Regions from separate parts of the Streptomyces sp. B8-7 genome, predicted to be linked through region 3. Evidence: riboswitches for the same ligand, from Rfam matches in the RefSeq annotation. Region 3 holds a riboswitch; each other region holds the start of a gene.

Region 1 (7,487 bases), on a different contig from region 3:
GATCTCCGCCCTGATCCGCTCCTCGTAGCCGGCGCTGTCGATGCGGCCGGAGCGCAGGTCGGCGCGGGCGGTGCGCAGTTCGCCGGTCTGCGGGAACGAGCCGATGGTGGTGGTCGGCAGCAGGGGCAGGCCGAGGCGGGCGCGCTGCGCGGCGGCCCGCTCGCCGTACGGCTGCGGGCGGCGGGAGTCGGCCTCCGTGACGGCGGCGGCCCGGGCGCGTACGGCCGGGTCGTGTGTCACGGGGGAGTCCGCCCGGGAGGCCAGGTCGGCGCGGTTGGCGGCCAGTTCGGCGGCGATGGCGCCGGTGCCCCGGGCGAGGCCCCGGGCCAGGGTGACGATCTCGGCGGTCTTCTGCCGGGCGAAGGCCAGCCAGCGCAGGATCTGCGGTGCGACGTCCCGCTCGGCCGCCGTGTCGAGCGGCACGTGCAGCAGGGAGCAGGAGGCGGCGACGTCGACCCGGCCGGCCAGACCCAGCAGGGTGCCCAGCGTGGCGAGGGACCCCGCGAGGTCGTTGACCCAGACGTTGCGGCCGTCGACCACTCCGGCGACCAGACGCCTGCCGGGCAGCCCGCCGACGGCGGCGAGCGCGTCGAGGTTGGCGGCGGCGGCCCCGGTGAAGTCCAGCGCGAGACCGTCCACCGGCGCCCCGGCGAGCACCGACAGCGCGTCGCCCAGCCGGTCGAAGTACGAGGCGGCCAGCAGCTTCGGCCGGTCGGTGAGGGTGCCCAGGGTGCGGTAGGCCCGCCCGGCCGCGGCCAGTTCGGCAGGGGTGCGGTCCTGGACCAGGGCGGGTTCGTCGAGCTGCACCCACTCGGCGCCTGCGGCGCGCAGATCGGCGAGCACCTCGGCGTAGACGGGCAGCAGCCGGTCCAGCAGGGTCAGCGGGTCGAAGTCCGCGGGGGCGCCGGGGGCGGGCTTGGCGAGCAGGAGGTAGGTGACCGGGCCGACGAGCACCGGGCGGGCGGAGAGGCCCAGCGCAAGGGCCTCCGTCAGCTCGGCGACCTGCTTGCCGGAGTCGGCGGCGAACACCGTGTCCGGGCCCAGCTCCGGAACCAGGTAGTGGTAGTTGGTGTCGAACCACTTGGTCATCTCCAGGGGCGCCACCTCCTGGGTGCCGCGCGCCATGGCGAAGTAGCCGTCGAGGGCGTCGGCCTCGACGGCGGCACGGTGCCGCTCGGGGACGGCGCCGACCATGACGGTGGTGTCGAGGACGTGGTCGTAGAACGAGAAGTCGCCGGTCGGCACCTCGTCCAGGCCCGCCTCGTCGAGCTGCCGCCAGGTGGCCCGGCGCAGTTCGGCGGCGGTGGCGCGGAGCGCGTCGGCGGTGACGCGGCCCTTCCAGTAGCCCTCGACGGCCTTCTTCAGTTCCCGGTTCCGTCCCTGACGGGGGTAGCCGTGCACGGTGGCCCGTGCTGCCGCGGCTGCGGACTTCGCTGTCACGGAGATCTCCTTCGCGAGATGAATCCCTGAGATCCCGGAGACGGGACGAGAGCGCGAAGGGACGACGAACCGGGCGGACCCGGCTCCGCGCGGCGGGGCACGGTCGTCCGCCTGGTGTGTACGCCGACCCGCCCTCGAGGTCACCGGGATGTCCGCGCACGAGTGGTTCGCACGCGGGCAGTTGGCAGGTCTTCGGACTCGCGGGCCCGCCCTGACGTCGTCAGGGCACCTACTGGCCGTCGCTTCCCGGGCCCTTCCGGACCCAGTGCTCATGACGGCGGTCGTTCCCGCTCACCGCTGCGGGGCAGTCCCGGATTCCCACCGGGTTCCCTCTTGCGACGCTCCCGCCTGGCGGACGGGGCGAACCAGCTGCTGCGAGCAGCCTACGGCAGTGCGGCGGGGCCGAGAGCACGACGAGGGGCGGGAAGCGCGTGGGTGCGCTTCCCGCCCGTTCCCTGTGTCACCCCGCCGGGACCCTCACCCCGGCGGTGTGGCGGGCCCCTCAGCCCGCGTCCGGCCGGGTCCTCACCCTGGGACCCGGTCGTCGTGGTGGACCCCGCGCCCGGTGCGGCCGGGGGGTCCTGCATGCGCCGTCCGCCGGGGCGGCGGCGCGGGCGCGTGCGGCGGCTCGCCGGACCCGCGGTGGAGGGATGCGGTGGCGCCCGCGCCCCTCCGCCGGCCGCCGGCCGCGCCGCCGCGGTGGATCGCTGCGGTCACCCCGTGGACCCGGTCCGCCGGACCAGGTGGCGGGCGTAGGCGTCCGGCGTGAAGAACAGGGGCAGTTCCCCGGCCAGCGCCGTCCGCTCGAACAGGTCCCTGACCTCGGCGGCGGGGGCGTAGGGGTGCTCGGCGGTGAGCGCGGCGAGTTCGTCGTCGAGGAGCCGCAGCACCGTCTCGCGGTCGGTCACCCGGTGCCGCAGCCACTGCCAGATCTGCACGCGGGCGATCTCGGCGGTGGCCGCGTCCTCCATCAGGCCGTCGAGGACGACCGCGCCCTGCCCGTGCAGCCAGGCGGCGAAGTAGCGCAGTGCGACGGCGATGTTGGTGCGCACACCCTCCGGGGTCGGCGGGCCGCTGACCCGGCGCACGGACAGCAGGTCGGCCGGGGTGACCTCGACGTCGTCACGGGTGCGGTCGAGCTGGTGCGGGTGACGGCCGAGGACCCCGTCGAACACCTCGCGGCAGACCGGGACCAGGGCAGGGTCGGCGACCCAGGAGCCGTCGTAGCCGTCCTCGGCCTCCCGCTCCTTGTCCAGGCGGACCGCGGCGAGCAGCGCCTCGTCGGCGGCCGCGTCCCGGCCGGGCACCTGGGCGGCCATGGCCCCGATGGCGTGCGCCCCGCGCTTGTGGCAGGTGCGCACCAGCAGTTCGGTGTACGCCCGCATGAAGGGGGCGGTCATCGTCACCTTGGCCCGGTCGGGCAGCAGGAAGTCGGTGCGGTGGCCGAAGGTCTTGATCAGGCTGAACAGGTAGTCCCAGCGGCCGGCGTTGAGGCCGGCGCTGTGCTCGCGCAGCTCGTGGAGGATCTCCTCCATCTCGAACGCCGCGGTGATGGTCTCGATGAGCACGGTGGCCCGGACCGTGCCGCGGGGGATGCCGAGCAGTTCCTGCGCGAGCAGGAACACGTCGTTCCACAGGCGGGCCTCGTAGCGGTTCTCCAGCTTGGGGAGGTAGAAGTACGGGCCGCGTCCGGCATCGATCTGCCGCTGCGCGCAGTGGAAGAAGTACAGGCCGAAGTCGACGAGCGAGGCGGGCACGGGCCGGCCGTCCAGCTCCAGGTGCTCCTCGTCGAGGTGCCAGCCGCGGGGGCGGACCATGACGGTGGCGACCTGCTCGCCGAGGCGGTGCTCCTCGCCGTCGGGGCCGGTGAAGGCGAGACGGCGTTCGACCGCGTCGAGGAGGGTCAGCTGACCGCCGACGACGTTGTCCCACAGCGGGGCGGTCGCGTCCTCGAAGTCCGCCATCCACACCGAGGCGCCGGAGTTGAGCGCCTCGACGGCCGTCCTGCGGTCCGGCGGGCCGGTGATCTCCACGCGCCGGTCGGACAGGCCGGGCGCGGGCGGGGCGATCTGCCAGCTGCTGTCGGCCCGGACGGCGCCGGTGACCATGGGAAAGCCGAGCGGCGATCCCGCCGCCAGCCGCAGCGCCTGCCGGCGGCGCTCCTTCAGCAGTCCGTCGCGGCGCTCCCCGAACGCGGCGGCCAGCCGGCCGACGAAGTCGAGGGCCTCGCGGGTGAGGATCTCGTCGTGCCGGTGGCCCGGAGCGGCGAGGACACGGATGTGGTGGGGCGGGGCGAGGGTGGTCATCGGGTCTCCTGAGGGAAGGGAGCGATGGGCGGGCGGAGACGGTCGCCCGTCCTCCGTCCCGCCGCGGCCCCGCGAGGGGCGCGGGGAACCGCGTGACCGGCCGCGACGGTGTCGCGGCCGGTCACCGGGCCGGGTGCGGCACCTCGCACAAGGTGCCGTCCGGCCCCCGGCGCCCTGCAAGGGGCGCGGGGAACTGCGCGGTCGGCCGCGACGGTGCCGAGGACGGTCACCGGGCGCAGCCCGTCCGCCGCGGCGGGGGCGGCGCCCGCCGCGGACGCTCTGCAAGGGGCGCGGGGAACTGCGCGCTCAGCCGCGACGGTGCCGAGGCCGGTGCCGAGGCCGGCCGACGACACCCACCACACCCCTCGGCGGAGCGCCTAGAAGATCACTGAAAATCTTCGGTTCTGGCCCCGCGTGTGCTGACGCGGGGCCAGACTGTTGTGTGTGCAGGGGGAATGGGCCGGGGAGCCGGTCGGGCCGGATGTATGGGAGACCTGCCGGGAGCTGATCCCGGCGGGGAGTGTGTTCGCGTTCCTGGCCGAGCACCGCGAGCGGTTGCTGCCGCCGGAGATGTTCGCGGACATGTACCCCTCGGCCAACGGCCGGCCGTCGTTGCCGCCGCAGGTGCTGGCGGCGGCGGTGGTGCTGCAGAGCCTGTTCGGGACCTCGGACGTGGAGACTGTGCTGGAGCTGCGGTGCGACCTGCGGTGGAAGGCGGCATGCGGGCTGGGCCTGTACGACACCGCGTTCGACCCCTCGCTGCTGACCTACTTCCGGCGCCGTCTGCAGCGCTCGGCGGACCCGGGGCGGATCTTCACCCGGGTCAAGGAGGTCGTGGCCGCCACCGGCATCCTGCGCGGGAAGCGGCGCCGCGCGCTGGACTCCACGGTGTTCGACGACGCGGTGGCCACCCAGGACACGGTCACCCAGCTGATCTCGGCCATCCGCCGGGTGATCCGCGAGGTGCCCGGCGCCGGCCAGGTCGCCGCCACGTACTTAGCCGCGCACGACTACGCCGATGCGGGCAAGCCGAGGATCGCCTGGGACGATGAGCAGGCCCGCGCCGAGCTGGTCGACGCGCTGGTGAGCGACGCGCTCAACCTGCTGGGCCGTCTGCCTGAGCAGGAGCTGGGCGAGCGGGCGGCGAACGCGGTCGGCCTGCTGGCACTGGTCGCCGGCCAGGATGTCGAGCCCGCCGAGGACTCCGACGGCCGCGACGGCCGCTGGCGCATCACCCGCGGCACCGCCCCTGACCGGGTGGTCTCCACCGTGGACCCCGAGGCCAGACACATCCACAAGAACCGCACCCGCCACCAGGAGGGCTTCAAGGGCCACGCTGCCGTGGAGCCGGAGACCGGCCTGTTCACCGAGGTCGCCCTGGCCCCCGGCAGCGGGCCCGCCAACCACGAGGCGAGAGTCGCCGAGGACCTCCTGGCAGACGAGACCGAACCGGTCGAAGTGCTCGGCGATTCCGCCTACGGCACCGCCGGCCTGCGCGAACACCTCGAACAGGCCGGCCACGACGCGATCCTCAAACCGCCGCCGCTCCGGATGGCGGTCCCCGGCGGCTTCACCAGCGACGACTTCCACATCGACACCGAGACCAGCCAGGTCACCTGCCCGGCAGGGCACACCCTCCCGCTCGGCAAGCCCCTGAAGGGAGGGTTCCGTCAGGCCCAGTTCAAGACGCTGTGCACCGGATGCCCGCTGCGCGAACGCTGCACCACCTCCAAGACCGGCCGCGTCCTGCGGGTCCACCCCCAGCACCGGCGCCTGGCCGACGCCCGTGCCCAGGCCGCCGACCCCGTCTGGAAGGACACCTACCGCCGCTGGCGGCCACCCGTCGAACGCGGCATCGCCTGGCTGACCGCCAAAGGCAACCGCAGACTCCGCTACCTCGGCACCCTCAAGAACGACACCTGGCTCCGCAACCGAGCCGCCGCCCTCAACCTCCGCCGACTCATCAACCTCGGCCTCGAACCCGCCAACGACGGCACGTGGACCCTGACCCCGGCCACACCATGAAGCACGGAGGGCGGCCCCGCCACCGGCGGAACCACCCTCACAGCAAGATTTTCAGTGATCTTCTAGGGCGTGTTTCGAAAGTAGCGTCGTCTGCCCGAAGGGCAGGCCTGGCGGCGTCTGGTGCGTGCGATCGCAAGGCGGAGGGTCGCCCCGATACTGGTTGTATCGGGGCGAGCCCGACAACGCGGCGAGCGTGCGTGCCAGACGCCGCCAGGCAGGCGGGACTTTCGAAACACGCCCTAGTGGAACTGCTCCTCCTCCGTGGAGCCGGCCAGCGCCGTCGTGGAGGAGGCCGGGTTGACGGCGGTCGACACCAGGTCGAAGTACCCCGTACCGACCTCGCGCTGGTGCTTGACCGCGGTGAACCCCTGCGCCTGCGCGGCGAACTCCCGCTCCTGCAGGTCGACGTAGGCGGTCATGCCGTGCTCGGCGTAGCCGCGGGCCAGGTCGAACATGCCGTGGTTCAGGGAGTGGAAGCCGGCCAGCGTGATGAACTGGAACTTGTAGCCCATGGCGCCCAGCTCGCGCTGGAACTTGGCGATCTGGTCGTCGTCGAGCGCCGCCTTCCAGTTGAAGGACGGCGAGCAGTTGTAGGCCAGCATCTGGTCCGGGTACTGCGCGTGGACGGCCTCGGCGAACTCACGGGCCTGGGCCAGGTCCGGCGTACCGGTCTCCACCCAGATCAGGTCGGCGTACGGGGCGTACGCCAGACCGCGGGCGATCACCGGCGCCATCCCGTTGCGGACCCGGTAGAAGCCCTCGGCGGTGCGCTCGCCGGTCACGAACTCGGCGTCGCGCTCGTCGACGTCGCTGGTGAGCAGGTTGGCGGCCAGCGCGTCGGTGCGGGCGATGACGAGGGTGGGCGTGTCCGCGATGTCGGCGGCGAGGCGGGCCGCGTTCAGGGTGCGGATGTGCTGCGAGGTCGGCACGAGGACCTTGCCGCCGAGGTGGCCGCACTTCTTCTCGGACGCCAGCTGGTCCTCGTAGTGGATGCCGGCCGCACCCGCCGCGATCATGCCCTTGGTCAGCTCGAACGCGTTCAGCGGGCCGCCGAAGCCGGCCTCGGCGTCGGCCACGATCGGGGCGAGCCAGTCGGTGGTGTCGCCCGCGTCCTCGGCGGTCGCGATCTGGTCGGCGCGCAGCAGCGCGTTGTTGATGCGGCGCACTACCTGCGGCACCGAGTTGGCCGGGTACAGGCTCTGGTCCGGGTAGGTGTGCCCGGCCTGGTTGGCGTCGGCGGCGACCTGCCAGCCGGACAGGTAGATGGCCTGGAGACCGGCCTTGACCTGCTGGACGGCCTGACCGCCGGTCAGGGCTCCGAGGGCGTGGACGTAGTCGAGCTCGTGCAGCTGGCGCCACAGCCGTTCGGCGCCGCGCCGGGCCAGGGTGTGCTCCTCGCGGACGCTGCCGGAGAGCCGGACCACGTCCTCGGCGCTGTAGGTCCGCTCGATGCCCTGCCACCGCGGGTCGGTGGCCCAGCGCCGCGCGAGTTCCTCGGCCGCCTGCGTCCTCGCCTGTGCCATGACTGTCACCGTCTCCTCGGGATGTTGCGTCTGCCAAATCCGAGGCCTCGCGGCCCTGGGTGGCACTGCGTGTCATTGATGAATGCGGCCCGCCGTCATCCATGGTGGACGAACGTGAGCAATGTTGCCGGAAGGGAACTCCGCCGCCGCCGGGATCTCCGACGTCAGGGCTTGAATCGCGCCCGATGGCGAG
Region 2 (7,487 bases), on a different contig from region 3:
CCCACGGCAGCCGCAGCCCCGCGCCGGCGAGCAGGTCGGTGCGGGACAGCAGTCCGGCCGCCGCGCCGGTCCGCACACCCTCGGGGGTCAGCAGCGCGACGTCGTCGGCCCAGCGCAGGGCGAGGTCGACGTCATGGGTGGCCATGACGACCGTGGTGCCGCCCGCGCGCAGCGCGTCCAGGGTGGCCAGCAGCCGCTCCTGACCGTCGGGGTCGAGTCCCGCGGTCGGCTCGTCGAGCACCAGCACCCGCGGCCGCATCGCGACCGCCCCGGCGATCGCGGTGCGCTTGCGCTGCCCGTACGACAGCAGATGGGTGGGCCGGTCGGCCAGCGCGGTGATGCCCAGTGCGGCCAGCGCCTCGGAGACCCGTGCCCGCACCTGGGCGTCGGGCAGGCCGAGGTTGAGCGGCCCGAAGGAGACGTCCTGGGCCACGGACGCGGCGAACAGCTGGTCGTCGGGGTCCTGCACCACCAGCTGCACCGTCGTCCGCAGCCGGGTCAGCCCGGCCCGTCCGTACGTCACGGGCTCCCCGTCGACGGTCAACCGCCCCGAGTGCGGCCGCAGTCCGCCGCTCAGCAGCCGCATCAGGGTCGTCTTGCCGCTGCCGTTGCGGCCGAGCAGCGCCAGCGCGCGGCCCTCCCGTACGGCGAAGTCCAGCCCGTCGAGGACGTCCGGGCCGTCCTCGTAGGCGAAGGACGCCCCGTGCAGGGCGACGACGGCGGGTTCGGTCACGGCAGCAGCCTTTCCAGGACCAGGGTCAGTGCGGTCACGGCCGTGAGCAGCGCCAGCGCGGCGGCCGTGAAGGGGGCGGAGACGCGGGACTCGGGCACCAGCACGCGCAGGGTGCCGTCGTAGCCGCGGCCGGCGAGCCCGGACTGCAGCCGGGCCGCACGGTCGAAGGCCCGGACGAAGGCGGTGGCGCCGAGCCCGGCCAGCGAACGCCAGGCCGCCGCACGGGAGGTGTGCCCGAGCCTTGCCGCCTGCGCCTCGCGGACCCGGCGCACCGAGTCCAGCAGCAGGAAGCTCATGCGGTACGTCACCAGCGCCACGTCCACGACCGGTGCGGGCACCCCGGCCCGCACCAGGCGCGGCAGCAGGTCGGACAGCGGTGTGGTGAACGCGAACAGCAGCACGCCGAGCGAGGCGGCGGAGGTGCGCAGCATCAGTTCCCCGGCCCGTACGGCGCCCCCCTCCGCGAGCGACACCGGCCCGCCGGGCCCGCCGACCTGCACCAGCAGCGTGACCGCGCCGGTCGCGCAGAACCCGAGCGGCACCCGGTAGGCCCGCCACAGCCGGCGGCCGGACACCCGCGCCGGGCCCAGCAGCACGGCCAGGGCGGTGACCAGGACGAGGGCGGCGCCCGGCCAGGGCGGCAGGGAGACCGCCAGCACGGTCAGCCCCAGCCCCAGCACCGCCTTGTCCACGGGGTGGCGGCGGCGCCAGCGGCTGCCGTGCGCCGCCGCGTCGATGGGCAGCACGCGGACTCAGCCCCGTCCGGAGGCGGCCCGGCCGTCCGCGGCGGGCTCCGCAGCCGGGGACGGGACGGCCGCGTCCGTCCGGTGGGCCGTGCCCGCCGCGCCGGCCGTGTCCGACGGGTGGGCCGCGCCGGCCGTGTCCGACGGATGGTCGCCTCCGGCTGCCGCGGCCCGCCGCTCGCCCTGCCTCCGGCCGCGACGCAGCCCGAAGTAGTAGGCGAGGACACCCGCGCCGAGCGCCGCCTGGAGCGAGAACAGCGCCGACTCGATCTCCCCGGACGGCGGTTCGTACAGCGGGGTGAACCACGGCTCGTAGTCCGGTTCCAGCTCCGTGATCGCGGTCTCCGCCTCGCCGTCGGCGCCCGTGAACGGCTCCTCCTTGTGGTCGCCGAGACCGAGCGCCAGCGGCAGGACGGCGAGCGCCGCGACCAGCGCCAGCAGCAGCAGGTTGATCCTCGTGGCGCGCTTCACCGGGCCACCGCCTCGGGCTTGGGGGCGGCCGCCAGCACGCCGAGCCGGGTCAGTTCGCTCCTGCTGGACTGGGCGAGGAGCCGCATCACCAGCACCGTGAGCAGGCCCTCGCTCACCGCGAGCGGGATCTGCGTCACGGCGAAGATGGAGCCGAACTTCCCCAGCGCGCCCAGGAATCCGCTGCTCGGGTCGGGGAAGGCGAGCGCGAGCTGCACACTGGTCACGCAGTACGTGGCCAGGTCGGCGAGGAACGCTCCGAGGAACACGGCGACCATCAGCGGCGCGTCGTAGCGGCGCAGCAGCCGGTAGGCGGCGTAGCCGACCCAGGGGCCGGCGACGGCCATGGAGAACACGTTGGCGCCGAGGGTGGTGAGTCCGCCGTGCGCCAGCAGCAGGGCCTGGAACAGCAGGGTGATGGTGCCCAGCACGGCCATGATGGGCGGCCGGAACAGGATGGCGCCCAGCCCGGTTCCGGTGGGGTGGGAGCAGCTTCCGGTGACGGAGGGGAGTTTGAGCGCGGACAGGACGAAGGTGAAGGCCCCCGACGCACCGAGGAGCAGTGTGCTGTCGGGATGCTCCCTGACCTCCCGGGTCAGGGAGCGGACTCCGTGGACGACGAACGGCGCGGACGCGACGCCCCAGGCGATCGCGTGCGCCGGAGGCAGAAATCCCTCGGCTATGTGCATGCTTGAGCGAACCCTCTCCAGCACCTCGTGGATGGTTGACGCGCCCTGGCCGGTCTCCTGGCTGACGGGTGACACCGCCCGGTCTCCGCCTTCCCGGGTCCTTGAGGGACCCAGTGGCTGCCCTTGCGGGCCGGAGCCGGACTTCCCGATCACAGTGGCGAGGGCCGCACCGGTTCCACACCGGATTTCCCGTTCACCAAGGCGTGGCGACCCTAGTCCGCGGTGGTAGGCGGTGACAAGCGGGCTCGTCCTCCGAGACGGAGGACTGGGGGGCGCTCGAACCGTGCGGGGGCCGCATGCGTGCCGGTGCGCGCCCCGACGCCACCCTTCCCGCGCCCCCGTCCGGGCTGCTCGTCGGGCCGGGTGTGCCGGTGCGGCCGGTCGCCGGGTACAGGGGGTCCGCACAGAGAACCGGGTGCAGGGGGTCCGCACAGGCAAAAGGGCGGGCCCGGGACGGTGGGCCCGGGACGGTGGGCCCGGGACGGTGGGCCCGGGACGGCGGGCCCGGGACGGCGGGCCCGGGACGGCGGGCCCGGGACGGTGGGCGCGGGGCCGGGCCGGCGGGCGTGTGCCGTGCGGGCCGGCACCGTCCGCCGCGGGTGGTCCCGGTACGTCCCGGGTGACAGGGGGCCGGTGCGCCGGCCCGCCGCTCAGGACACCGCGCCCAGCCGTCCGCCGGGTCCGCGGTCCGGACCGTGCCCCTGCCTCGCCGCCGCGTCCTGAGCCCGCCCCTCCGGGACGTTCCTCGCCCACAGCGACCGGACGTGCCCGAGGTGGCGGCCGATGCAGGCCTCCGCGCCCTCGGCGTCCCCGGCGATCATCAGGTCGAGCAGTTCGAGGTGCTCCTCGGCCGACGGGATCAGCCGGTCGCGCTCGTCCAGCGCGGTCAGACCGTACAGCCGGGACCGCTTGCGCAGGTCGCCGACCGTCTCGACGAGCCGGTCGTTGCCGGCCAGCGCCAGCAGGGACAGGTGGAAGCGCCGGTCGGCCTCCAGATAGCCGATGAGGTCGTGGGCCCGGGCGGCGGCCACGATCTCCTGGGCGACCGGCCGCAGCGCCTCCAGTTCCTCCCGGGGCGCGCCGCGGGTGATCCGGCCGACGGTCGGGACCTCGATCAGCATGCGGATCTCGCTGTACTGGTCGAGGTCGCGCTCGTCGACCTCGGTCACCCGGAAGCCCTTGTTGCGGACCGGCTCGACGAGGCCCTCCCGGGCCAGGTCGAGCATGGCCTCGCGCACGGGTGTCGCGGAGATGCCGAAGTCCTCCGCGAGGCCGGGAGCCGAGTACACCTCGCCCGGCTCGAGTTCGCCCGAGATCAGTGCGGCACGCAGCGCGTGGGCGACCTGGTCGCGCAGCCGCTCGCGCGCGGTGACGAGGGTGCGCTGCTTGAGGTGGCCCATGGTCTTCCCTTCGTGCCGCTGCGGAGCACCAGAGTACAATGTCACGTTGTTTCCTTCGGCGCCGCAGGGAAGTTGCCGCATCCGCGCACCGCGTTCACGGCCGGTCGCCGTTCAGCGCGCGCGGGGGCGCGGGCTCACAGCAGGAACCCCGCGGGGAACGGGTCGTCCGGGTCGAGGAAGTACTGGGCGGTGCCCGTGATCCAGGCCCGGCCGGTGACCCGGGGCACCACCGCCGGCACTCCGCCGACCTCGGTCTCCGCCAGCAGCCGGCCGGTGAACTCGGTGCCGATGAACGATTCGTTGACGAAGTCCTGGTGCAGGCCGAGCTCCTTGCGGGCGTGGAGCTGCGCCATCCGCGCCGAGGTGCCGGTGCCGCACGGTGAGCGGTCGAACCAGCCCGGGTGGATGGCCATCGCGTGCCGCGAGCGGTGGGCGTCGGAGCCGGGGGCGATGAGGTACACGTGCTTCAGCCCGGAGATCTCCGGCTGCTCGGGGTGCACCGGCCGGTCGGGCGAGGCGTTCACCGCGTCCATGACCGCCAGCCCTGCGGCGAGCAGCTCGTCCTTGCGGTCCCGGTCGAACGGCAGTCCCAGGGCGTCGAGTTCGACGAAGGCGTAGAAGTTGCCGCCGTAGGCCAGGTCGTAGACGACCGTGCCGAGGCCGGGTACGTCCACGGTGCGGTCGAGCGCGGCGCAGAAGGACGGCACATTGGTCAGGGTGACCCGCTTGGCCGCGCCGTCCGCCACCGTCACGTCGGCCACGACCAGCCCCGCCGGGGTGTCGAGGCGGACGGTGGTGACCGGCTCGGTCACCGGCACCATGCCGGTCTCCACCAGGACGGTGGCGACGCCGATGGTGCCGTGGCCGCACATCGGCAGCAGCCCGGAGACCTCGACGAACAGCACCCCGTGGTCGGCGTCGGGGCGGGTGGGCGGCTGGAGGATCGCGCCGCTCATCGCGGCGTGGCCGCGCGGCTCGTACATCAGCAGGGTGCGGAGGTGGTCCAGGTGCTCGGCGAAGTGGCGGCGCCGCTCGGCCATGGTGGCCCCGGGCACGACTCCGACGCCGCCGGTGACGACCCGGGTGGGCATGCCCTCGGTGTGCGAGTCCACGGCGTGCAGGACGCGACGAGTGCGCACGGACGTCCCTTTCGTTAGGTGTTCCTGTCGTGTGCGGTGGCGGGTACCGGCCGTCCGGAGCGGCCGCCCGGGACGACGGTCCGGGACGACGGTCCGGGGCCGTCGTGCCCAGCGGCCTTGCGGGGCGGCCTTGCGGAGCGGCCTTGCGGAGCGGTCTGCGGGCGGCCGCCCGCCCGGGTGGGCCGGGCCGCCGGTCAGCGGTGCCCGTCGGCGACGGCCTTCTCGGTGGCGGCGCGGATCTCGGCCTCCTGCGCGCCGCTCAGTGCCGCACGCGGGGGACGGCAGGGCCCGCCGCGCACCCCCACCACGTCCATGGACAGCTTGATGGCCTGCACGAACTCGGTGCGGGAGTCCCAGCGCAGCAGCGGGTGCAGGGCCCGGTACAGCGGCAGCGCGGTGGCGAGGTCGCGGGCGACGGCCGCGTCGTACAGCTGGGCGCAGGCCTCGGGGAACGCGTTGGGATAGCCGGCGATCCAGCCGACCGCGCCGGCCACGGCCAGCTCCAGCAGCACGTCGTCCGCGCCGGCCAGCAGGTCCAGTTCGGGGGCGAGTTCGGCGATCCGGTAGGCCCGGCGCACATCGCCGGAGAACTCCTTCACGGCCGCGATGCCGGTCTCGGTGTGCAGCCGGGCCAGCAGCTCGGGTGTGAGGTCGACCTTGGTGTCGACCGGGTTGTTGTAGGCGACCACGGGCAGCCCGGCGCGGGCGACCTCGGCGTAGTGGGCGAGGACCGCGCGCTCGTCGGCCCGGTAGGCGTTCGGCGGGAGCAGCAGCACGCTGCCGCAGCCCGCCTCGGCGGCCTGCTCCGCCCAGCGCAGCGCCTCCGCGCTGCCGTACGCGGAGACACCGGGCATCACCCGGGCCCCGTCGCCCGCCGCCTCCACGGCCGTACGGACCACCCGGGCGCGCTCGCTGGCGGTGAGGGTCTGGTACTCGCCGAGCGAGCCGTTGGGCACGACGCCGTCGCAGCCGCTCGCGAGCAGCCGGCGCACGTGCCCGGCGTAGGCGTCGTGGTCGACGGACAGGTCGTCGCGCAGCGGCAGTGCCGTGGCGACCATGATCCCGCGCCAGGGCCGGTCGGGGTGCCAGGAGCCGGTGGTGCTCATCGGGGAAGCCCTTCTGTGATGGGAGGGGTCTGCTCGTCCGGGCCGGCCGTCTCGGCGAGCGCGGCGAGCGGTACCGGGACCGCCAGCGGGCGGCGCTCCGGTGCGGTGGGTGGCGGGCCGCTCTGCGCGGCGGGTGCGGTCGGCGTGGGGCCGGGGCCCGGGTGGCGGCCGGGCGGGACGGATGCCGGGGTGCGGCCGGGTGTCCGAGCCGTGCCGGGCCAGGGTGCGGCGGCCAGGCAGGTCACCGCCGCGCCGCACATCCGGCCCTGGCACCAGCCCATGCCCGCACGGGTCAGCAGTTTGACCGTGCGGGCGTCGGTGGCGCCGTACGCCGTCACGGCCTCGCGGATCCGGCCGGCGCTGACCTCCTCGCAGCGGCAGACGTCCGTCGTGTCGTCGAGCCACGCGGTCCAGCCGGGGCCCGGCGCGTGGACGCGGGCCATCAGTGCGGCGAAGGCGCGCAGCCGGGCGCGGCCACGCCGCAGCCGCCGCAGCCGGGCCGCGGGCGGGGTGCGCCCGGCCAGCCGGGCGGCCACCGCGTGTCCGGCGACCTCGCCCTCCAGCAGGGCCAGTCGGACCCCGCCCACGCCGCCCGTCTCGCCGGCCGCGAACAGGCCGGGGACACTGGTGCGCTGGAGGTCGTCGAGGACCAGGGCGTGGGTGCCGTCCGGGGCGCGCCGGACGGCGCAGCCCAGCGCGGTCGCCAGGTCGATGTGCGGGACCAGGCCGTGGCCCACGGCGAGCGCGTCGCAGTCGATGCGCCGCGTCCGGCCGGCCGGACGCCAGTCACGGTCGAGCCGGGACACCGTGACGGCCTCCACCCGGTCGGTACCGTGCACCTCGGTGACCGCGCTGCGCGGGTGCACCGCCACCCGGTGGCGGAGCAGGGCGGTGCCGTGCACCGCGGCCTCGGCCAGTTTGCCGGGCAGTGCGGCGAGGACGTCCGGGCGGCGGGCGTAGGCGAGGTAGCCGCCGGCCTCCACCAGGGCCGGGACCCGGGCGCCGGCCGCGGCGAGTGAGGCGGCCACCGCGAGCAGCAGCGGGCCGCTGCCGGCGACGACGATCCGCCGGCCCGGCAGCACGAGGCCCGACTTGAGCATGGCCTGTGCCCCGCCGGCCCCGACGACACCGGGCAGGGTCCAGCCGGGGAAGGGAAGTTGGCGCTCGTGGGCGCCGGTGGCGAGGAGCACGGCGCGGGCGTGCACGGTG
Region 3 (7,487 bases):
CGCACGGTGCGGCGGGCAGCGGGCGCTCCACGTACTGCGCCTGGCCCCCGTCGCGGTGCGGGGGCACGACCATCCGGCGGGCGATGGTGTTGGCGACCTCGGTGCCGGCCTCCTTGCGCACGATGTGCAGACAGGCGTCGATGCCGGCGGCCGTGCCGGCCGAGGTGAACACCGGGTCCTCGTCGACGTACAGCACATCGGGTTCGACCACCGCCAGCGGGTGGCGCTGGGCGAGCTCGGCCACGTGCAGCCAGTGCGCCGCACAGCGCCGCCCGTCCAGCAGTCCCGCGGCGCCCAGCACGAACACCCCGGAGCACACACTGAGCACCCGGGAGCCCCGCTCCACCGCCCGCACCAGGGCGTCGAGCAGCGCGGGCGGCCAGGTGCGGGCCAGGTAGTCGTTCCCGGCGGGCACCACCACCAGGTCGGCCTCGTCGAGCCGGTCCAGGCCGTGGGGCGTGGAGACGGTGAACCCGGGGACGTGCGTGGTCAGCGAGGGGCCCTCGGCGGAGACGACCGCGAAGTCGTACACCGGGAGCCCCTGGTCGCTGCGGTCGAGGCCGAACACCTCGCAGACCACGCCCAGTTCGAAGGGATGCACGCCGTCGAGCAGGACGACGGCCACGTTGCTCAGCACGACTCACCTCGTCAGCCCGCCGCGCCCGGCCGCACCCGTCCCGCAGGGGACGACCCCGTGGGACCGGGATCCGGGGGAGGGTCCTCCGGGGCGGCGCGGCAGCATGCCGCCAGTGTGCCCCAAGGCTGGCAGTAATTCGAGGGTGTGCGGCAGTCCTGCCACTGGGAGGGAGGGTCGCCGCGCTGGAGACTGAAGGCATGAACGCACTCGTCGCATACCTCGCAGTCGTCGTCCTCTTCCTCGTCGTCGCAGGTCCGGCGCTCGTGGGAGCAGCCCACGAGCGCCGGATCGACCGTCTGATCAAGCAGGCCGAGGGTCAGAAGTCCTCGTCCAGGTCGACAGTGCCCTCCACCGCCACCTGGTACGCCGAGGCACGCCTCTCGAAGAAGTTGGTCAGCTCCTGAACTCCCTGGAGCTCCATGAAGGAGAACGGGTTCTCCGAACCGTAGACCGGCGCGAAGCCCAGCCGGGTCAGCCGCTGGTCGGCGACGCACTCCAGGTACTGCCGCATGGACTCGGTGTTCATCCCGGGCAGTCCGTCGCCGCACAGGTCGCGGGCGAACTGGAGCTCGGCCGCGACCGCCTCCTTCAGCATGTCGGTGACCTGCTGCTGCAGCGCGTCGTCGAACAGCTCCGGCTCTTCCTTGCGGACGGTGTCCACCACCTCGAACGCGAAGCTCATGTGCATGGTCTCGTCGCGGAACACCCAGTTGGTGCCGGTCGCCAGACCGTGCAGCAGGCCCCGGCTGCGGAACCAGTAGACGTACGCGAAGGCGCCGTAGAAGAACAGGCCCTCGATGCACGCCGCGAAGCAGATGAGGTTCAGCAGGAAGCGGCGCCGGTCGGCCCGGGACTCCAGCCGGTCGAGCTTCTCGACCTCGTTGATCCACTTGAAGCAGAACCCGGCCTTCTCCCGGATGGAGGGGATGTTCTCCACCGCGGCGAAGGCGGCCGCACGGTCCTCCGGGTCGGGCAGGTAGGTGTCCAGCAGCGTCAGATAGAACTGGACGTGCACCGCCTCCTCGAACAGCTGCCTGGACAGGTACAGGCGCGCCTCGGGGGAGTTGATGTGCTTGTACAGCGTGAGCACCAGGTTGTTCGCCACGATCGAGTCACCCGTGGCGAAGAAGGCCACCAGCCGGCCGATGAGGTGCTGCTCCTCGGGCGTCAGCTTCGCCAGGTCCGCGACGTCCGAGTGCAGGTCCACCTCCTCGACGGTCCAGGTGTTCTTGATGGCGTCCCGGTAGCGCTCGTAGAAGTCCGGGTAGCGCATCGGGCGCAGCGTCAGCTCGAAGCCCGGGTCCAGCAGGCGGGGGGCCCGCGCGCCGCCGGCCTCGCTTCCGGCTGCCGTCGCGGCGGACGGCTGGTGGGGGGTCGGGTCGGTGGACATCACTGGCAGGCCTCGCAGGACTCGGGGTTCTCAAGGGAGCAGGCGACGTCCTCGGCCGGGGCCGCCTGCTGGACGGGGACGGTGGCCTGCGCGGCGCGCGCGATCCTCGTCGCGGGGCGCGAGCGCAGGTAGTACGTCGTCTTCAGCCCGGACTTCCAGGCGTACGCGTACATCGAGGAGAGCTTGCCGATCGTCGGCGTCTCCAGGAACAGGTTCAGGGACTGGGCCTGGTCCAGGAACGGGGTGCGGGCCGCCGCCATGTCGATCAGGCCGCGCTGCGGGATCTCCCACGCCGTGCGGTACAGCGCCCGCACGTCCTCGGGGATCCACGCGAAGCCCTGCACCGAGCCGCTGGCCTCCCGCAGCGCCTCGCGGGTGCGGGCGTCCCACACGCCGAGGTCCTTCAGATCCTGCACCAGGTAGGAGTTGACCTGGAGGAACTCGCCGGACAGCGTCTCGCGCTTGAACAGGTTCGACACCTGCGGCTCGATGCACTCGTACACGCCCGCGATGGAGGCGATGGTCGCGGTGGGCGCGATCGCCAGCAGCAGCGAGTTGCGCATACCGACCCGGGCGATCCGCTCGCGCAGCGCCGCCCAGCGCTCCGGCCAGGTGAACTCCGCGTCGTAGTGGTCGGGGTGCAGCACCCCGCGGGCGGTCCGGGTCTTCTCCCAGGCGGGCAGCGCCCCGTTGCGCTCGGCGAGGTCCGCGGAGGCCTCGTAGGCGGCGAGCATGATGCGCTCGGCGATCCGGGTGGACAGCGCGCGCGCCTCGGGCGAGTCGAACGGCAGGCGCAGCTTGAAGAACACGTCCTGCAGGCCCATCGCGCCGAGGCCCACCGGGCGCCAGCGGGCGTTGGAACGGCCCGCCTGCTCGGTCGGGTAGAAGTTGATGTCGACGACCCGGTCGAGGAAGGTGACGGCCGTGCGGACGGTGCTGTCGAGGCGCTCCCAGTCGATGCCGCCGTCCCGGACGAACGCGCCGAGGTTCACCGAGCCCAGGTTGCAGACCGCGGTCTCGCCGTCGTCGGTGACCTCCAGGATCTCCGTGCAGAGGTTGGAGGAGTGGACCGTGTGGCCGGGCTCGGCCGTCTGGTTCGCGGTGCGGTTGGCGGCGTCCTTGAAGGTCATCCAGCCGTTGCCGGTCTGCGCCAGGGTGCGCATCATCCGGCCGTACAGCTCGCGGGCCGGGATCGTCCTGCGGGCCAGGCCGGCCGCCTCGGCGCGCCGGTAGGCGGCGTCGAACTCCTCGCCCCACAGGTCGACCAGTTCGGGCACGTCGGCGGGGGAGAACAGCGACCAGTCCTGGTCGGCGTTCACCCGCCGCATGAACTCGTCGGGGATCCAGTGCGCGAGGTTCAGGTTGTGCGTACGGCGGGCGTCCTCGCCCGTGTTGTCGCGCAGCTCCAGGAACTCCTCGATGTCGGAGTGCCAGGTCTCCAGGTAGACCGCGGCGGCACCCTTGCGGCGGCCGCCCTGGTTCACGGCGGCGACCGAGGCGTCCAGGGTCTTCAGGAACGGCACGATGCCGTTGGAGTGCCCGTTGGTCCCGCGGATCAGCGAACCGCGGCTGCGGATCCGGGAGTACGACAGCCCGATGCCGCCGGCGTGCTTGGAGAGGCGGGCGACCTGGTGGTAGCGGTCGTAGATGGAGTCCAGCTCGTCGAGGGGGGAGTCGAGCAGGTAGCAGGACGACATCTGCGGGTGCCGCGTGCCGGAGTTGAACAGGGTGGGCGAGGACGGCAGGTAGTCCAGACGGCTCATCAGCCGGTAGAGCGCGGCGACCTCGTCGACCGAGCGGGGTGTGTCGTCCTCGGCGAGACCGCACGCCACCCGCAGCAGGAAGTGCTGGGGCGTCTCGACGACCCGCCGGGTGATCGGGTGCCGGAGCAGGTAGCGGGAGTGCAGGGTGCGCAGGCCGAAGTAGCCGAAGCGGTCGTCGGCGCCGGTGTCGACCAGGGCGTCCAGCCGGGCGCCGTGCAGCCGCGCGAACTCCGCGGTGCGGTCGGCGATGAGGCCCTCGCGGTGCCCGACGGCGACGGACCCGGTGAAGCGGGTGACGCCCTGGGAAGCGGCCTCCGCGCGGATGGAGAGGGTCAGCAGCCGGGCGGCCAGCCGGGAGTAGGCGGGGTCCTCGGAGATGAGCCCGGCGGCGGCCTCGGTGGCCAGCTCGCGCAGCTCCGCCTCGTCGGCCTGGGCCGAACGGCCGCGCAGCGCGGCGGCGGCGACCCGGCCGGGGTCGGCGTCGGGGAGGTCCGCGGTCAGCTCGGTGAGGGTCCGCAGCAAGGCTGTTCCGGGGGCGTCCTCGTCGGTCCGGACGGCTGAGGCCGGGTCTGCTGGCGCGATGGTCACTGGGAGCTCTCCCTCGCTCGGCACGGAGGGCCTGGCGGAGGGCAGGGGGCAGCACACGAGCGCACGGGGCGTCGCGTCCACCGGCCCACTCCACGAGGCCCGGACGTCAGGGCGGTCCGGCCGGGGCGGCCGGGCACGCGCTGTCGGCAGGTCTTCGGACTGCTCGCTGTGTGGAAACACACAAGTACACCGTTGCGGGACAGTTCCGGATTCGCACCGGATTCCCCTGCGGCGACAGCGAGGATGAGCATACATCTAGTGCCGGGTTCCGGTGACGCCACCATATGTTGTGTCGCCGTGTGACTTCAGAGCGTCAACTCCGTGCAACGGCACGGCAGCGGGCCGCCCTCCGGGGTGCGGAGGGCGGCCCGCTGCGGGTGCCCGTGGCCGGGCGGGACCGTGCCGGGACCGCGCTGTGGGGCGGGTCCTGCGCGGTTCCCCGCGTCTCTTGCCGGCGTGGTGCGGGGTGTGTCGTGGTTCTCGCGCGGTTCCCCGCGCCCCTTGGTGGTGGGGTGCGGGGTGCGGGGTGCGCGGTGTGGTGCGGGTGTGCGGTGGTTCTCGCGCGGTTCCCCGCGCCCCTGGGGGCGTGGTTCCGCGGGCGCCTTGGGGGTTGGGGCGGGATGGGTGAGGCGGTGTGGGGGTGTGGGCGTGTGGGTGTGGTGCGTGGTTCCCCGCGTCCCTGGGGCGTGGTTCCCCGGGTGCCTGGGTGTGCGGTTCCCCGCGTGCCCGGGGGCGGGGTGCGGGGGTCAGCGGGTCACGGGGAGTTCGGTGCGTACGCCCGGGTCGCCCGCGTCCGCGGTGTAGTCCTCCGGCCGCGTCTCGTCGACGCCCTCCGGGGCCTTCGCCGCCTTCAGGACGACGGTCAGGACCACCGTCACCACGGCGTTGAGGACGAAGGCCGTGAGGCCGATGTAGCCGATCTCACCGATGCCCGGGATCTCCTCGGCCGAGCCGCCGAAGTGCTTCTGCGTGGGGGAGGCCACGCCGTACGCGGCGACCGTGCCGTAGACCATGCCGGCCGCCCAGCCGCCCAGCAGCGCCCAGCGGTGGAACCAGCGCGTGAACAGGCCGCCGACCAGGGCCGGGAAGGTCTGCAGGATCCAGATGCCGCCGAGCAGCTGGAAGTTGATGGCGACCGTCTTGTCCATGGTCAGCACGAACACCAGGGCGCCGACCTTCACCAGCAGCGACACCACCTTGGAGACCTGGGTCTCCTGCTTGGGCGTGGCGTCCGGGCGGATGAAGTCCTTGTACACGTTGCGGGTGAAGAGGTTCGCCGCGGCGATGGACATGATGGCCGCGGGCACCAGCGCGCCGATGCCGATCGCCGCGAACGCCACCCCCGCGAACCAGTCCGGGAACATGTTCTCGAACAGCTGCGGGATGGCCAGCTGTCCGTTGTCCACCGTGACGCCGGCCGCGATCGCCATGAAGCCCAGCAGGGCGAGCAGGCCCAGCATCAGCGAGTACAGCGGCAGGATCGTGGTGTTGCGGCGGATGACCTCGCGGCTGCGCGAGGAGAGCGTCGCGGTGACGGAGTGCGGGTACATGAACAGCGCCAGCGCCGAGCCCAGCGCCAGCGTGGCGTAGGTCCACTGGCCCGCCTCGGCCGGGACCAGCCCGCCCGCGCCGGCCGTGGTGAACTTCTCGTTCGCCTTGGCGAAGATGTCGTCGAAGCCGCCCAGCTTGATCGGGATGTAGATGATCGCGACCCCGATGACCAGATAGATCAGGGTGTCCTTGACGAACGCGATCAGAGCGGGGGCGCGCAGGCCGGAGGAGTAGGTGTACGCCGCGAGCACGCCGAAGGCGATCAGCAGCGGCAGGTCCTTGACGAACCAGCTGGTGTTCTCGCCGCCGCCCACGCCCATCACGTCGAGCACGGCCTGGATGCCGACGAGCTGGAGCGCGATGTACGGCATCGTCGCCAGCAGCCCGGTGACCGCGACCGCCAGTGACAGGCCCTTGGAGCCGAACCGGCCGCGCACGAAGTCCGAGGTCGTCACATAGCCGTGCCGGTGGGAGACCGACCACAGACGGGGCAGGAAGGTGAAGATCAGCGGGTAGACGAGGATCGTGTACGGCACGGCGAAGAAGCCGGCCGCGCCCGCCGCGTAGACCGCGGCCGGGACCGCGACGAAGGTGTACGCGGTGTAGAGGTCGCCACCGAGCAGGAACCAGGTGACCCAGGTTCCGAACGACCGGCCGCCCAGACCCCACTCGTCGAGGCTGTGCTCGTTCTCGGCCTTGCGCCAGCGCGCGGCCAGGAAGCCCATGACCGTGACGGCCAGGAAGAACAGCACGAAGACGGTGAGCGCGACAACGTTGACACCGGTCTTCATCAGCGCTCACCTCCCGTGCGGGCGGCGCGGGCACGCTGCTCCCGCCGCCAGAGCCGGTACGCGAGCGCGGTCAGCGCGGTGGAGACGACGACCCATGCCATCTGGTACCAGTAGAAGAACGGGATGCCGCCGAGCGACGGTTCGAGCCTGGTGTAGGAGGCGACCCACAGCATCGCCGCGAACGGTGCGAACAGGCAGAGACCGATGACGACCCGTACGGGTGTCACCACCGGTTCCCGCCTCACTTGCGGGGCTTGCGACATCTGGCGACTCCGTCCCCTCAAAGATCACCTGGTGCAGTGCGCAGGCAATCTAGGACACGGTGTCGCGGCCGCGTAACCCCTTGTCAGCATGTCGGCTGCGGGTTTGTCACCTTTGCCGCGGAGTAGGCCTCTTCTGCCCGGCGGGCCGCGCGTCCCGGCCGCTCGGCGCGGGTGCTCGGCGCGGGTGCGCCGGGGCCTCCCGGCGGGCCCGCGAGGCCGCGCTTGCGCGGTGGGGGCCGCACGTGCCGGGCCGCGCCCGGCGCACCGCACGGCCCGGCACGTGCGGTGCGCCGGGGCCGCGGTGTCCGGGGCTACTCGGCGGGCCGCTTGAGCCGGGCGACGAACTTGTAGCGGTCGCCGCGGTAGACCGAGCGCACCCACTCCACCGGCTTGCCCTCGCGGTCGACGGAGTGCCGGGAGAGCATCAGCATCGGCAGGCCCACGTCGGTGCCGAGCAGGCCGGCCTCCCGGGGGGTGGCCAGGGAGGTCTCGATGGTCTCCTCG
Region 4 (7,487 bases), on a different contig from region 3:
GCACCGCCAGCACCAGGTTCACCCGCGGCTCGCCGACCGGCCCCCCGCCCAGGACGTGCAGGCCGTCGCGGATCTGCACGTCCTTGATCTCGCACAGATAGCCGTCGATGTGCATCACGAACTCGTCGAAGTCGTCTTCGTCCGGCTGCGCGTCGACCTGCAGGTCGTGGTGCAGTTCGGCCGCCTTCACCAGCGTCCAGATCTGCGCCCGCACGGCCGGGGCCTTCGCCGGGTCGAGATCGCTGACCAGGGCGTACTCGTCGAGCAGCTGCTCCAGCTTGGCCAGGTCGCCGTAGGTGTCGGCGCGTGCCATCGGCGGCACCAGGTGGTCGACGACGGTGGCGTGCCCGCGCCGCTTGGCCTGGGTGCCCTCGCCCGGGTCGTTGACGATGAACGGGTAGATCAGCGGGAGGTCGCCGAGGACGGCGTCGGGGGCGCAGCCCCCGCTCAGGCCGAGGCCCTTGCCGGGCAGCCACTCCATCGTGCCGTGCTTGCCCATGTGCACGATCGCGTCGGCGCCGAAGCCGTGCTCCAGCCAGCGGTAGGCCGCCATGTAGTGGTGCGACGGCGGCATGTCGGGGTCGTGGTAGATCGCGATCGGGTTCTCGCCGAAGCCGCGCGGCGGCTGGATCATCACGACGACGTTCCCGAACCGGAGGGAGGCGAGCACGATGTCCTCCCCGTCGACGTAGAGCGAGCCCGGCGGCTCGCCCCAGGCCTCGGCCATCGCGTCCCGGAGCCCGGGGTCGAGCCTTTCGAACCACTCCCGGTAGTCGGCGAGCGGCACCCGCGCGGGCGCGGCCGACAGCTGCTCCTCGGTCAGCCACTCCACGTCGTGGCCGCCGGCCTCGATGAGCCGGTGGATCAGCTCGTCGCCGCCGGAGGGGTACCCGGTCACGCCGTACCCGGCGTCCTTCAGGGCGTCCAGCACGCGCACCGCCGACGCCGGCGTGTCCAGGCCGACCGCGTTGCCGACCCGCGCGTGCTTGGTCGGGTACGCGGTGAACACCAGCGCGAGCTTCTTCTCGGCGTTCGGCTTGTGCCGCAGCCGCGCGTGCCGTACGGCGATCCCGGCCACGCGTCCGGCGCGCTCCGGGTCGGCGACGTACACCGGGACCTCGTCCGGACCCGGCTCCTTGAAGGAGAACGGCACCGTGATCAGACGCCCGTCGAACTCCGGGATGGCCACCTGCATCGCCGCGTCCATCGGGGAGAGCGCGGCGTCCGACGCCTCCCACGCGGCGCGCGAGGAGGTCAGGCAGAGCCCCTGCAGCACCGGCACGTCCAGGTCGGCGAGCGCGCCGACGTCCCAGGCCTCCTCGTCGCCGCCCGCGGAGGCCTGCGAGGCGTGTGTGCCGCCCGCGGCGAGGACGGTGGCGACCAGGGCGTCGGCGCCGGCCAGGATCCCGTACAGCTCCGGGTCCGCCCCGCGCAGCGAACCGCAGTACACGGGCAGGGCGTTGGCGCCGCGCGCCTCGATCGCGTCGCACAGGGTGTCCACGAACGCGGTGTTGCCGCTCAGCTCGTGGGCGCGGTAGAAGAGCACGCCCACGGTCGGGCGGCCCTCGGTGTGCGGGCGCGTCCCGTGCACCCCGTACTCGGGCATCCGCCGCGGCGCGGCGAAGCCCTCACCGGTCAGCAGCACGGTGTCGGACAGGAAGCGGGCCAGCTCCGCCAGGTTCGCCGGTCCGCCCTCGACCAGGTACTTCAGCGCCTCGGCGACCACCCCGGCCGGTACGCTCGACTCGGCCATCAACTCCGCGTCCGGCACGGCCTCGCCGCCCAGGAGCACGGTGGGGACGCCCGACGCCTTCAGCACGGCGAGCCCCTCCTCCCAGGCCCGCTTGCCGCCGAGCAGCCGTACGACGGCGATCCGCGCGCCCTCGACCAGCCCCGGCAGCTCCTGCGCGACGTCCACCCGGGCCGGGTTGCCGATCCGGTAGGGCGCGCCGGAGGCGCGGGCGGCCAGCAGGTCCGTGTCGGCGCTGGACAACAACAACACTGTGCTCATGCGGGCGCTCCCGGGGGAAGGAAAGGCAGTCCGTGCGGCGCGCCGGACTCGATGAGCCGCCACAGCGCGTCCGTGTCCGCGTGGTGTTCGATCAGGTCGCCGAGCCGGTCGAGCTGCTCCTCGCGCAGCGCGGCGAACGAGGTGCCGGGGGCGGGCACGAAGCGGCGGCCCGCGGCGGCGGCGACCTCGCGCAGGAAGGCCCGCCGGAAGCCGTCCGACTCCAGCGAGCCGTGCCAGTGGGTGCCCCACGTGCGGCCGGACCGGCAGCCGTCCAGGAACGGCTCGCCGCCCTCGACGGAGGCGACGCCGTGGTGGATCTCGTAGCCCTCGACGGGTTCGCCGAAGGCCTCTCCGGCGGGGCGGGCGAGGGTCTTCTCACGGGCGAACCGCACCCGCACCGGGAGCAGCCCGAGGCCCGGCACCCGGCCGGCCCGCGACTCGACCTCGTCGTCGATCTCCTCGCCGAGGACCTGGAAGCCGCCGCAGATGCCGAGGACGGGCCGGCCGGCCGCGGCCCGCAGGGCGAGCTCCTCGGCCAGCCCCCGCTCGCGCAGCCACTCCAGGGCGCGGACGGTCCCGCGGGTGCCGGGCACGACCACGAGGTCGGCGTCGGCCAGTTCCTCGGGCCGGTCCGCGAACCGCACCAGCACGCCCGGTTCGGCGGCCAGCGCGTCCACGTCCGTGAAGTTCGACATCAGCGGGACGGCGCAGACGGCGACCCGCAGCACGTCCTCACCGTGAGGCGCGGCAACCGGCGCCTCACGGACCGCCCCGCGCAGCGACACCCGCAGCCCGTCCTCCTCGTCGATGCCCAGCCCGTGCCGGTACGGCAGCACGCCGAGCGTGCGGCGCCCGGTGAGGCCGTGCAGCAGGTCCAGGCCGGGCTCCAGCAGGGACACGTCCCCGCGGAACTTGTTGACCAGGAACCCGGCGACCAGCGCCTGGTCCTCGGCCGAGAGCAGGGCGAGCGTGCCGAAGAACGACGCGAACACGCCGCCGCGGTCGATGTCGCCGACGACGAGCACGGGCAGGTTCGCGCCGCGCGCGATCCCCATGTTCACGATGTCGGTCCGGCGCAGGTTGATCTCGGCCGGACTGCCCGCCCCCTCGCAGATCACCGCGTCATACCTGCCCCGCAGTTCGGCCAGGCAGTCCAGCACGGTGCCGAGCAGCTGCTGCTGCCGGCCGCCGTGGTAGCCGCGTGCGCTGAGCTCGCCCACGGGCCTGCCCAGCAGCACCACCTGGCTGCTCCGCTCGCCGCCGGGCTTGAGCAGCACCGGGTTCATCAGCGCGGTCGGTTCGATCCGGCAGGCCTGCGCCTGCATGGCCTGGGCGCGGCCGATCTCCGCGCCCTCGCGGGTCACGAACGAGTTGAGGGACATGTTCTGCCCCTTGAACGGCGCCACTTTCACGCCCTGGCGCGCCAGCCAGCGGCAGATGCCGGCCGTGACGACGCTCTTGCCCGCGTCGGAGGTGGTGCCCGCGACGAGGAGGCCTCCGCTCACTTCTTCCGCCTCTCCACGATCAGGCGCGCGGCGACGGTGACGCCGAGCGCGAGCCAGCCGACCCGGCGGGAGAGCCGTACCGCCCGGTCGATGTCGGCGGCGGCGACGGCCCGGCCTGCCGCCGCGTTGAGGACGGGCCGGTGCTCGGTGCGTCCGCCGTAGGCCAGGGTGCCGCCGAGCCGCACGCCGAGGGCGCCCGCGAAGGAGGCCTCCACGGGGCCGGCGTTGGGGCTGGGGTGCCGGCCGGCGTCGGCCCGCCAGGCGCGGACCGCGCCGCGCGGGTCGGGTCCGGCGGCCGCGGCGAGCGCGGCGGTCAGCCGCGCGCCGGGCCAGCCCGCGAGGTCGTCCAGGCGGGCGGCGGCCCAGCCGTGGCGCAGGTGGCGCGGCGAGCGGTGGCCCACCATCGCGTCCAGGGTGTTGACGGCGCGGAAGCCGAGCAGACCGGGCACTCCGGCGACCGCGCCCCACACCAGTGCGCCGACGACCGCGTCGGAGGTGTTCTCGGCGACGGACTCCACCACGGCGCGGGCGATCCCGTCGGCGTCGAGCGCCTGCGGGTCGCGGCCGCACAGGTGGGGCAGCCGGGCGCGCGCGGCGCCGAGGTCGCCCCGGTCGAGCGACCGGCCGACGGCGCGGGCCTCCCGGGCCAGCGAGGTGCCGCCGACGACGGCCCAGGTGGCGGCGCCGGTCAGCGCGACGGAGGCGGCGGGGGAGCGGTGTACGGCGCGCGCGGCCGCGGCCCCGAGGGCGGCCGTGCCGCCCACGCACAGCGCGGTGTGCAGGGCGCCCCAGCCGCGGTGGTCACGCCACAGCAGCCGCTCCGTGACGGCCGCGGCACGGCCGAACGCGGCGACCGGGTGGCCGCGGCGCGGATCGCCGAGCAGGAGGTCGCCGAGAAGGCCGAGGGCGGCGCCGTACGCGTGGATGCGGGCGGCACGCATCGCGGCTCAGCCGGCCGGGAGGGCGGGCGGAGCAGGGGTGGTGGGCCGTGTTCGGCAGCCGAGCATGGCGATGTGTCCTCACTCAGGGTGTCCACGCCCTGGTTCGACGAGACCGGCGGCGGGAGTTCCTGGCTCCCGGGGTTGTCTACCCCGGTGACAGTGGCGGGACCGCGCCGGATTCACACCGGCTTCCTCCGTTGCCGCCGTAGTTGGCCCAGGAAGTTGACCACGACCGCCGAACGGCCGTCAACTGGCTGCTGACCTGGGACGGGAGCGCACGGGCCGGGTGGGCCCCGTCCTCGTGGCCGTGGCGCGGCCCGGGGCGGGCAGCACGAGGCGGCGGGGCCGGGACACCGTGGTCCCGGCCCCGCCGCCGCTGCGCGAGGTGTGCTGCCGGTCAGGCCATGATCAGGTAGATGCCGTAGCCGACCGCGGCCGCGCAGGCCGCGAAGCAGGTGTAGGCGCCGGTGGCGGCGAGGGCGGCGGAACCGCCCCGCTCCTGGGCCCGTTCCCGGTGGGAGAGGCCGACGACGCCGAGCGTGAACAGGCCCACGAGAGCCACGGTGGCCACGAGGCTGACGCCGAACACGGAGCCGAGGGCCGCCCAGTCGATCTTCATGCTGCTGTTTCCTTCGTGTTCCTTCGTACCGGTGTGTGGTCCTGCGGACCGGTGTGGTCCTTCGTACCGGTGTGCTCCTGCGGACCGGTGCGGTCGGGCGTACCGGAGGGGTGTGGGTTCAGGCGGTGGCGCCGGAGGCGGCCGGGTCCGAGGGGCCCGCGGGTGCGGGCACCGAGGCCGCCACGGCGGCGGCCTCCTCGGCCGCGGCGGCCGTGGGCGGCGGGATCACGGCGGCGATGGCGCTGGTGACCACGCCGGACGGCTCCTCGGTGGCGTCGCCGTGCGGGTGGTTGACGTTCGCGTGGTTGACGACCTCGCGGCGGGACAGCTTCCAGATGGCGGCGCTGGAGGCGACCAGGAAGACCGCCACGACCGCGGTGCCCCAGTCGCCGAGGCCGGTGATCCACTCGGCGAGCGCGGCGACCAGCGCGGCGGCCGGCAGGGTCAGGCCCCAGGCGACGAACATGCGGGTCGCGGTGGACCAGCGGACCACGCCGCCCTTGCGGCCGAGGCCGGCGCCCATCACGGAGCCGGACACCGAGTGGGTCGTGGAGAGCGAGAAGCCGAGGTGGGAGGAGGCGAGGATGACCGTCGCGGCGCTGGTCTGGGCGGCGAAGCCCTGCTGCGGCTGGAGGTCGGTCAGGCCCTTGCCCATGGTGCGGATGATGCGCCAGCCACCGAGGTAGGTGCCGAGCGCGATCGCCAGGCCCGCGGAGAGGATGACCCACATCGGCGGGTCGGAGTCGGGGGCGAGGGAGCCGCCGGCGATCAGGGCCAGGGTGATGATGCCCATCGTCTTCTGGGCGTCGTTGGTGCCGTGGGCGAGCGAGACCAGGCCGGCGGAGGCGATCTGCCCGGCGCGGTAGCCCTTCGCCTCGGCCTTTCCGGAGGCCTTCCTGCCGAGGACGTAGGTCAGCCGGGTGGCGAACAGCGCGGCGACGCCCGCGACCAGCGGGGCCGCGATCGCCGGGATCAGCACCTTGGTGACCAGCACGTCGCCGTGCACCGCGCCGGCGCCCGCCGAGGCGATGGTGGCGCCGATCAGACCGCCCATCAGGGCGTGCGAGGACGACGAGGGCAGACCGACCAGCCAGGTCACCAGGTTCCAGAGGATCGCCCCGACCAGGGCGGCGAAGATGACCTCCGGACGGATGCCCGATTCGTCGACCAGGCCCTTGGAGATCGTGTTCGCGACCTCCACGGAGAGGAAAGCACCCACAAGGTTGAGGACGGCGGACATGGCCACCGCGACCTTGGGCTTGAGCGCACCGGTCGAGATGGTCGTGGCCATCGCGTTGGCGGTGTCATGAAAACCGTTCGTGAAATCGAACGCGAGTGCGGTGATCACCACAATCGCGAGGATCAGTGAGAGGTTTTCCATTTACCCAGGCAATCGTTCGAAGGTCATTGGCCGGTTGAACGTACGTAACCCAGGTGAACGAAAGGTGAACTCAGCAGGTCTCCAGAGTGTCCGTGGCGGGGTGTGCGGCTCCACAGGCCGGGTCCCGCGCCTGCGCTCCGCCCCACCGAGGCTCCATCAGGCCTCGGACGGCCTCAGCGCGGCCCCTCCGTCGGCCCCGCCCATCGCGGAGGAGATCCTCGTCACCCTCCCGTCCGGCCGTGGTCCGGCACCCCTGCACGCCGGACGCCTGAAAGGATCGCGGCATGGCTGAGCAGCGTCGCGAACACGGGAACGCGCCGGGCGCCGAGACAGGCGTGCCCGGGGGGACGGCGGGGGCCGGAGGCCCGGCCGGCGGGGCGGCGGCCGGGGCGGCGGCCGGGGCGGCGGCCGGGACCGGGCCGGGGGAGCGGGCCGCCGGGCGGAGCGCGGCGCCGGCGGCCACCGGTGCTGCCGGGGACGCCGCCGGAGCGGCGGGCGCCGGGCCCTCGGGGCGGTCCGGGCGGCCGGCGGAGCCCGCGGCCGGGCGGTCGGCGGCCGAAGGGGCCGGGCGGCCGGCGGAGCCCGGGACGGAGGCCGGTGGGGCGGGCGCGGCGGGCGGGCCGGCCGGGGCGGGGGCACGGCGCCGCGCGGTGCTTCCCGGCGAGGCCGCGGCCTGGGCTGACCTCGTCGCCACGGCCCGGCGCACCGTCACCGACGGTCTCGTCGTCGGCACCTCCGGCAACGTCTCCGTACGGGTCGGGGACACCGTGCTCGTCACGCCGTCGGGCGTCCCCTACGACCGGCTCGGCCCGGACGACATCACGGCGACGGACCCGGACGGCAGACAGCTGCTGGGGGAGCTGGTACCCACCAGCGAACTGCCCCTGCACCTGGCCGTGTACCGCGCCACGGACGCCCGCGCGATCGTCCACACGCACGCCGTGCACGCCACCGCGGTGTCCACCCTCGTTCCCGAACTCCCTCTCGTGCACTACATGGCCGCGGCACTGGGCGGCCCGGTCCGGGTGGC

What was found. A riboswitch is a leader RNA that binds a small molecule or an ion and turns the genes downstream of it on or off. The one in region 3 is predicted to bind cobalamin.
Region 1: another riboswitch for cobalamin. It lies ahead of metE (5-methyltetrahydropteroyltriglutamate--homocysteine S-methyltransferase); the one in region 3 lies ahead of AC5K6T_RS26145 (ribonucleoside-diphosphate reductase subunit alpha).
Region 2: another riboswitch for cobalamin. It lies ahead of AC5K6T_RS17505 (energy-coupling factor ABC transporter permease); the one in region 3 lies ahead of AC5K6T_RS26145 (ribonucleoside-diphosphate reductase subunit alpha).
Region 4: another riboswitch for cobalamin. It lies ahead of AC5K6T_RS06830 (cobalamin biosynthesis protein); the one in region 3 lies ahead of AC5K6T_RS26145 (ribonucleoside-diphosphate reductase subunit alpha).

What each region holds. Positions count from the first base shown of each region.
Region 1 is NZ_JBYRRL010000002.1:144,446-151,932, forward strand. It holds gene metE (5-methyltetrahydropteroyltriglutamate--homocysteine S-methyltransferase) at 1-1,440, opposite strand, end outside; cobalamin riboswitch at 1,607-1,825, opposite strand; gene aceB (malate synthase A) at 2,154-3,746, opposite strand; gene AC5K6T_RS09600 (IS1182 family transposase) at 4,191-5,771, shown strand; gene aceA (isocitrate lyase) at 6,011-7,294, opposite strand.
Region 2 is NZ_JBYRRL010000003.1:527,337-534,823, reverse strand. It holds gene AC5K6T_RS17520 (energy-coupling factor ABC transporter ATP-binding protein) at 1-733, opposite strand, end outside; gene cbiQ (cobalt ECF transporter T component CbiQ) at 730-1,479, opposite strand; gene AC5K6T_RS17510 (energy-coupling factor ABC transporter substrate-binding protein) at 1,486-1,947, opposite strand; gene AC5K6T_RS17505 (energy-coupling factor ABC transporter permease) at 1,944-2,633, opposite strand; cobalamin riboswitch at 2,664-2,849, opposite strand; gene AC5K6T_RS17500 (GntR family transcriptional regulator) at 3,284-4,033, opposite strand; gene AC5K6T_RS17495 (proline racemase family protein) at 4,168-5,172, opposite strand; gene AC5K6T_RS17490 (dihydrodipicolinate synthase family protein) at 5,367-6,278, opposite strand; gene AC5K6T_RS17485 (FAD/NAD(P)-dependent oxidoreductase) at 6,275-7,487, opposite strand, start outside.
Region 3 is NZ_JBYRRL010000005.1:437,625-445,111, forward strand. It holds gene AC5K6T_RS26135 (GlxA family transcriptional regulator) at 1-637, opposite strand, end outside; gene AC5K6T_RS26140 (ribonucleotide-diphosphate reductase subunit beta) at 954-1,910, opposite strand; gene AC5K6T_RS26145 (ribonucleoside-diphosphate reductase subunit alpha) at 2,027-4,378, opposite strand; cobalamin riboswitch at 4,507-4,629, opposite strand; gene mctP (monocarboxylate uptake permease MctP) at 5,125-6,720, opposite strand; gene AC5K6T_RS26155 (DUF3311 domain-containing protein) at 6,720-6,983, opposite strand; gene AC5K6T_RS26160 (GntR family transcriptional regulator) at 7,295-7,487, opposite strand, start outside.
Region 4 is NZ_JBYRRL010000001.1:1,637,478-1,644,964, forward strand. It holds gene cobN (cobaltochelatase subunit CobN) at 1-2,011, opposite strand, end outside; gene AC5K6T_RS06825 (cobyric acid synthase) at 2,008-3,516, opposite strand; gene AC5K6T_RS06830 (cobalamin biosynthesis protein) at 3,513-4,457, opposite strand; cobalamin riboswitch at 4,558-4,709, opposite strand; gene AC5K6T_RS06835 (hypothetical protein) at 4,855-5,076, opposite strand; gene AC5K6T_RS06840 (inorganic phosphate transporter) at 5,195-6,457, opposite strand; gene AC5K6T_RS06845 (class II aldolase/adducin family protein) at 7,108-7,487, shown strand, end outside.